2 regions of the Priestia sp. VA7 genome follow, and region 1 is predicted to be linked to the other one. Evidence: predicted binding sites of a transcription regulator. Region 1 holds the regulator's gene; the other holds the start of a gene.
What was found. The regulator LexA, encoded in region 1, represses DNA repair genes until DNA is damaged. The targets are predictions, from matches to a motif close to CGAACATATGTTCG.

Region 1 (3,547 bases):
AGAAAAAATGCAAAAATAAATTATAATAATGCTGGCCAAATAGATGATTCATCAAAAGCTGATCCGTTTTAGAGTCTGTCGATTTAGAAATACACGAAAACACATGGTCTGTTATAACGTAATAGGTTTCAGGAGCCCATCTGGAGTACACGTGTTTGGTATTATACGTTTTAATATACTCGTGGTTGTGTGCAGAGATAAACGGTTTCCCGTCAGGCGTATAGCTATTTAGCTGCCCAGTACGAAATAAAGTTGTGGAGTTAATCTCTTGCTCTTGATTTACCGTTACATAACTTAATACAAACATCCGTTCATCGATAAAATAAGGAAGGCTCCCTACATGCTGTTCACGCGTGGCTTCTTTTTTGATGTGTTCGTTCAAAAATGGCGCAAGCTGTGAAAAAATATAATCCTGTACTTTGCTATAGCGATGATGTTCATAGGTAATGGTGGATCCATGCTCTTCAGCAAGCTTCGGTTCTAATACACGAAAATGATTCATGAATTCTAAAATGTCATCATAGGTGTAATGATTATGACTCATCTCAGTGCGAATGGTCATGACGCCAATTTCAAAAGGACATAAAAAAACATCCACAGACAGCACGTTGCTAGACACGGTGGTGGAGGAAGTTTGTAGCGTAACGGTATGGTCTATTTTTTTTGAAAATCGAAGCAAGCCTTCTTTTTCGCAGGAATCAGGGAATAGAATACATTCAATGTAAGGAAGAAAATATTGATCCAAGCTATCATGAGATACGTAATACTGTTCTCCGTAGTATTCTTTTTCTACATGTTTGTTTTGAATGGAAAAAAACTCAAACAAATTTGCTTCTAGTGCATGAACAAGCTGCTCTTTATTTTTTCGGTCAAAGGAAAAAGGAAAAAGAAACATGTTCATTGCTTTGGTAGGTACAATGGTTTGAAATGGTTCTGTTTTCCTTGGTGTATTGGTCATAAACTACATCCTTCTTATAGTCGGTTGTATTTCCTTGTAAGAGTCGAGGAAATGCAGGTAGAAAGTAAAAAAGGTAAAACAAGATTTACAAAAACCGTTCTACCTGCCTGCGATGATTCAACGTATCATTTATAATATGCCAATTTTTTTAGAAAACAAACGTAAAAAAACCAACTAACATCATGATTAGTTGGTTTTACATACAGTGTCTGATTAGTGAATTGTGCGATATACACCAGTTACTTTTCCTAAAATCGTTACGTGGCGAAGAATAATAGGCGCCATCGTTGAATTTTCAGGCTGTAAACGAACGAAATTTTCTTCTTTAAAGAAACGTTTTACCGTTGCTTCGTTGTCTTCGGTCATAGCGACCACAATATCTCCATTATTAGCTGTTTGCTGCTGACGTACGATTACCATATCGCCATCTAGAATACCTGCTTCAATCATACTTTCTCCCATAATTTCAAGCATAAATACATGATCATCTGGAGAAACGAATTTATCTGGAAGAGGGAAATATTCTTCCACATTTTCAACGGCTGTTATAGGCAGACCCGCTGTTACTTTACCGATAACAGGAACATTAATGACATTGCTTTTAGGGATGTTTACTTCGTCTAGTTGAAGAACTTCGATTGCTCTTGGTTTTGTCGGATCTCTGCGAATTAACCCTTTGCTTTCTAAACGAGCTAAATGTCCGTGTACAGTGGAGCTAGAGGCTAATCCTACCGCTTCCCCAATCTCACGAACAGAAGGCGGATAACCTTTTAATTTTACTTCATGCTTAATAAAATCTAGTATGTCTTGTTGACGTTTTGATAGCTTCATATTTTTCACCTCAATTTTAGCTATTCTTTAGGTGAATTATACCACGTGATGTGTCAATATACAAACATAAGTTCGAAGAATTCCATTGACAGAAACAAATGTTCTCAATAAAATAAGAACATATATTCTGATAGGGGGATCATAATATGCAACAATTCTTACATTCTATGAAACATTACGCTATTTTTTTTGCAGTTATCGCTGCACTTACATATGTATTGACGCTGGTTTTAGGAGCGGATAAAGTAGATTTAGACAAATATTCAACGGTTACTATCACAAAAGGAGATACGCTTTGGGAATTGTCCAACAAGTATCATAATCACCATCATTTGACCACCAATGAATTTGTCAAATGGGTTGAAGACGTCAATGACTTAAACTCAGACACTGTCCAGTCTTTATCTCCTGGAGATAAATTATATATTCCTGTTTTAAAAAAAGAGTTACATAATCAAGTGGCAATTGAACAGTAGTGTGTAACGGTCGTTCCTGAATATTGTTAGAAGCCGAAAAGGTCGTGATAAAAGTGGATGCCATTATTTATTGCCGTGTCAGTACGGATAAAAAAACCCAAGAAACATCTTTACAGCGCCAGCAAGAAGAATTAAAAAAGCTTGCTGATCTTCACCATCTAGACGTAAAAAAAGTCGTAATGGAAAAAGCAAGCGGATATGAAGTAGACAGAGAGGGTATTTTGGATGTTCTTCATACAATGAAAGAAGAAAAAATATCTGTGTTGCTTATTCAAGATGAAACACGATTAGGCAGAGGAAATGCCCGAATTGCGCTGCTTCATGCTTTTCATAAAGAAAATGCTACCATCTATACGATTAGTCATCAAGGCCAGCTTCAGCTTTCAGAATCTGATTCAATGGTGTTAGATATTATTAGCTTAGTGGAAGAGCATCAGCGGAAATTACATAATGCTAAAATTAAAAGAGGAATGAAAAGAGCTGTAGAAAACGGTTATCGTCCGCAGCAAAATTTAAAAAATCAAGGAGTTAACTCGGGAAGAGAAAAAAAAGAAGCGCCAATTGAAGAAATTGTCCGCCTTCGTCATAACGGCTTAACCTTTGCTGAAATTTCAGTTACGCTAAAAGGTTTTGGCTATAATATTTCAAAAGCGACGGTACATCGCCGCTATCAAGAATACCAAGAGAGTGCTCAATCTCTTGATAAAACGAAAGAGATTTAGTAAGATGACTACATGTTGCCGGAACGGTTCGGTAATTTTAATTATTGATTATAAGGAGATAGGTTTTATATGCTATCAAAAGATAAACTTGCTCGTATTAATGCTCTTTCAAAAAAGGCAAAGGCTGAAGGTCTGACAGAATCTGAAGCGAAAGAACAGCAAGAGCTACGTCAGGAATATTTAAAAGTTTTCCGACAATCTATGACAAATCACCTTCATACGATTAAAGTTGTGGACGAAGAAGGTAAAGATGTTACGCCTAAGAAGTTAAAAGAGAGTAAAAAGAAGCGTCTTCACTAAGACGTTCTAGTAAAACTAGAGGGAATGTTCCCTCTAGTTTTTTGTATATTTTTAATAAGGCACACAAAAACTGTAAAAGTGGAAAATTTTTTGGTTCAAGTATTGTACAAATAAGCAAATCATTAGTATGATAACATATGTACATAGTTTTGAAAGGAATGAAGAGTATGACACAACGTATTGAAGATCTTTCGATTGCAACAATTCGTACTTTATCAATCGATGCGATTGAAAAAGCAAATTCAGGTCACCCAGGTATG
Region 2 (3,547 bases), on a different contig from region 1:
AAGAACCCGTCTTTATCTTTGTTTAATTTTGAAAGAGCAGTGTTTGTCATGTCTTTTAATGAAGGAACTTCTTCTGTGCGGTCAATTTTCTTTGGAAGTCCACCATCAGCAAATAAACCAAGCACTTTACTGTTTTTATCGTTTAACATATCTTCACGGTTTTCCACATAGCTGTATCCAGCTTTTTTGAATTCTTCTGTTAAATTACGATCTTTTCGATTAAAGTTGCTTTTACCTCCACCAAGAAGAACATCGATTTTATGTTGACCATTTACCATTTCGTCAAAATAATCATCGGCAATTGAGTTCATGTTTTTACGGCTGTGATCATGTGATCCGAAAGAAGCAGGTGTTGCGTGTGTAATTTCTGAAGTCGCAACAAGACCTGTTGCTTTTCCTTCTTCTCTAGCAGCTTCAAGAACCGTTTTTGCTTCTGATCCGTCATTGTCAACGGCAATCGCACTGTTATACGTTTTAATACCTGCAGACATAGCAGTTGCGGCAGAAGCAGAGTCAGTTACATTTTGCTCAGGATCTTCTGGATAAGTTGTTTGTTGGCCAACAAGGTATTGATCAAAAGTTGTTGGTTCAACAACTTTTGTTGATGGATCGTCTTTTAGGTAACGATGAGCAGAAGTATAAGAAACTCCCATGCCATCACCGATTAAAACAATAATATTTTTGATTTCTGCATTATTAGTTCTTTTTTTATTAGTAGATTCCTCTGCACTTACATGTGAGAAACCACCAATTAAACCACTAAAAGCAACTGTTGAAAGAACGGCTACCGGTAATAACTTTTTCGTTAACTTCTTTTTAAACAATGTTGTTACCTCCAATTGTTGTCGTATTTTATGTCCTAATGAAAATTATAGAGAAGGTTTATTAATAGATTTTTGATAAATTGTAAATTAAGTGTTAAAAACAGAGAGAATTCTTTTTATAAATGAGAAAAATTACTCAAAATTAACAAAAAAGAATTATTTTTCATATGAAGTTGTTGTAAACATTATTAATTTGCTGTGTTTTAGAAACCAATTATTAATATTATGCACTTTATAGTTACGTAATTTTTGTAGTTCCTAACCTATTAATCTTCTATATTGAAAGTAGAAAATCAAAATTTGAAAGATAAGATTAAAAAAATCTAGGAAAAGTTTATAAAGATCTATAACTTATATACCATTTTTAAGTCAAGTTGAAGTATAAGTAATAGCAATAATCGGGAAAAGGGATGATATTCCATTGAATAAAGAACGTTTGTTCGTATATAATATAAAGAACAAACGTTCTTTATTGAGGAGTACTTCCAATGGATTATGGGCAGCTACCAAACAGAGTCATTATTTGCATAGACATGAAATCGTTTTTTGCTTCGGTTTCCTCAGTCATACGAGGATTAGATCCGTTAAAAACTAAGCTTGCGGTTGTAGGAGATATCAAACGTTCGGGATCTGTTGTGTTAGCTGCCACACCTTTATTAAAGAAAGAAGGGATCAAAACAGGAAGTCGCCTCTTTGAAATTCCTAAAAGGAAAGATATCCATGTGGTGAATCCATCCATGGAGAGATACATCAAGGCTTCGAACTATATTTCTAGTTTGGTGTTACAGTATGTGGCGCCTGAAGACTTTCATGCGTATAGCATTGATGAGTTGTTTATTGATGCGACAGCTTCTCTGCATTTATTCGCTCAAACACCAGAAGAATTAGCTCATAAAATCATCAACGAGATTTATCGCAAGACACGGCTGACAGCTACCGCAGGCATCGGTCCAAATCTCTTACTGGCGAAGGTGAGCTTAGACCATGAGGCCAAGAATAGTTCAAAAGGAGTTGCCTATTGGCGATATGAGAATATTCCCTTTAAGTTGTGGTCCATTCATCCGATGAAGGATTTCTGGGGAATCTCGTCTGCTACGGAAAGACGCTTACACCGGTTAGGCATTCACTCCATAAAAGAACTCGCTCTTTCTTCAAAGGAGATGTTACAAAAAGAATTTGGTATCTTGGGCGAAGAGTTGCACCAACACGCGAATGGGATTGATTACAGTCGTATTTCGGATGTATACATTCCTAGCTCTCGTTCCTTTGGAAAAAGTCAGATTCTCTTTCGCGATTATACAAACCGAAAAGAAGTAGAGTTATTGCTATTAGAGCTATTGGATGATGTGTGTTTTCGCTTACGGATGCATCAAGTGGTGGCTCAAACGATCCATTTATCGATCGGCTACAGTAAACAAACAGGTGGAGGCTTCTCGAGACAAAAGAAAATGGGGAGAACTTCGAACTTAAGCCAAGATATCTTTCCGTATTGTTTAACCATTTTACATACATATGATTCTGGAATGCCGATTCGCTCCATTGGCATTTCCTTATCCAATACCAGCATTCAAGAAGAGGAGCAAATGAGCTTATTTGAGGACATTGATCAGCGTGAAAGAGCCTATGCTCTTGCCAAAACGATTGATGAGATTCGGCTGCGTTATGGCAAGAATAGTGTACTCCGTGCGTCTAGCCACCTTCCTCATTCAACAGCTCGTTATCGAAATGGCCTTATGGGTGGCCATAAAGCGTAAGGAGGAAAAAGAGATGGAACCTAGAGGAATGAAAAAATGGCGTCCATTCGCCACTATGCCAGAGCAATACATAGGGTTACAGGAAATAATAAATAAGCAAGCAGAAGTAGCTCAACCTGTTTTAACAGAAGAGCAAATGAAACAGATGAATTTCACCTTGATTGAAGCCTTACATACAAATAAACAAGTTTATCTTACATACTACAAAAAGGGACAATGTATTACAGAAAAGGGATTGATACAATTTGTTGATTCCCTGGGGAATTTGTTTATTTTTATCGATGAATTATTCGAATTAAAAAATAGAATGAGGTTAAGTGAACTAATTGATGTTCGATTCGTTTAAACTTAGGATAAATTCAGTTTCATTATTTAAGTTAAGCAAAAGTTTGCAGCAGTGCTCCTTACTCTTATATAAAATCTAGAAAACATCTTACTTAAGGAGTGATTATAATGGCACGTGTTCTATTTATTAATGGTGGATCAGAAGGACATATCAATCCAACAATTGCAGTTGTACAAGAGCTTACTTCGCGTGGAGAAGAGGTAGTATACTTTTCAATAGAAGCTTTTCGAGAACGTATTGAAAAGACAGGAGCTGATGTACGAACATTTGACGGTCAAAAATTTTTAAAAGCCTTTATCTCAGGTGGAAGAAATTATTTACCAGAAAGAATCAACGGTCTTTTACATACGGCGGATATCATTATACCTAGCGTTCTTGAACAAATCCAGGGAGAACATTTTGATTACATCATTCACGATTCGATGTTTGGTTGTGGACATTTATTTTCCCAAATTCTAAAGCTCCCTGCAATTAATTCATGTACATCTTTTGCTCAAAATGAACTATCATTTAAAAGAATGTACCAACACCTTTCGCAAAGTATTCCTCCAGAACATGCTAACAGGATAAATAGTGAGTTTCAAAGCCTAACAAGAAAGATTAAAGAAAAATATGGGGTTAAA

Region 2: a site for LexA is predicted at 1,254-1,267, ahead of AC0C45_RS26215 (Y-family DNA polymerase). Genes of this name have one in related genera too.

What each region holds. Positions count from the first base shown of each region.
Region 1 covers NZ_JBVQPN010000001.1:803,453-806,999, forward strand. The annotation lists gene AC0C45_RS04165 (magnesium transporter CorA family protein) at 1-958, opposite strand, end outside; gene lexA (transcriptional repressor LexA) at 1,172-1,789, opposite strand; gene yneA (cell division suppressor protein YneA) at 1,936-2,265, shown strand; gene AC0C45_RS04180 (YneB family resolvase-like protein) at 2,319-2,987, shown strand; gene AC0C45_RS04185 (DUF896 domain-containing protein) at 3,057-3,287, shown strand; gene tkt (transketolase) at 3,455-3,547, shown strand, end outside.
Region 2 covers NZ_JBVQPN010000009.1:51,258-54,804, reverse strand. The annotation lists gene AC0C45_RS26220 (alkaline phosphatase family protein) at 1-824, opposite strand, end outside; gene AC0C45_RS26215 (Y-family DNA polymerase) at 1,313-2,578, shown strand; gene AC0C45_RS26210 (YolD-like family protein) at 2,592-2,924, shown strand; gene AC0C45_RS26205 (macrolide family glycosyltransferase) at 3,032-3,547, shown strand, end outside.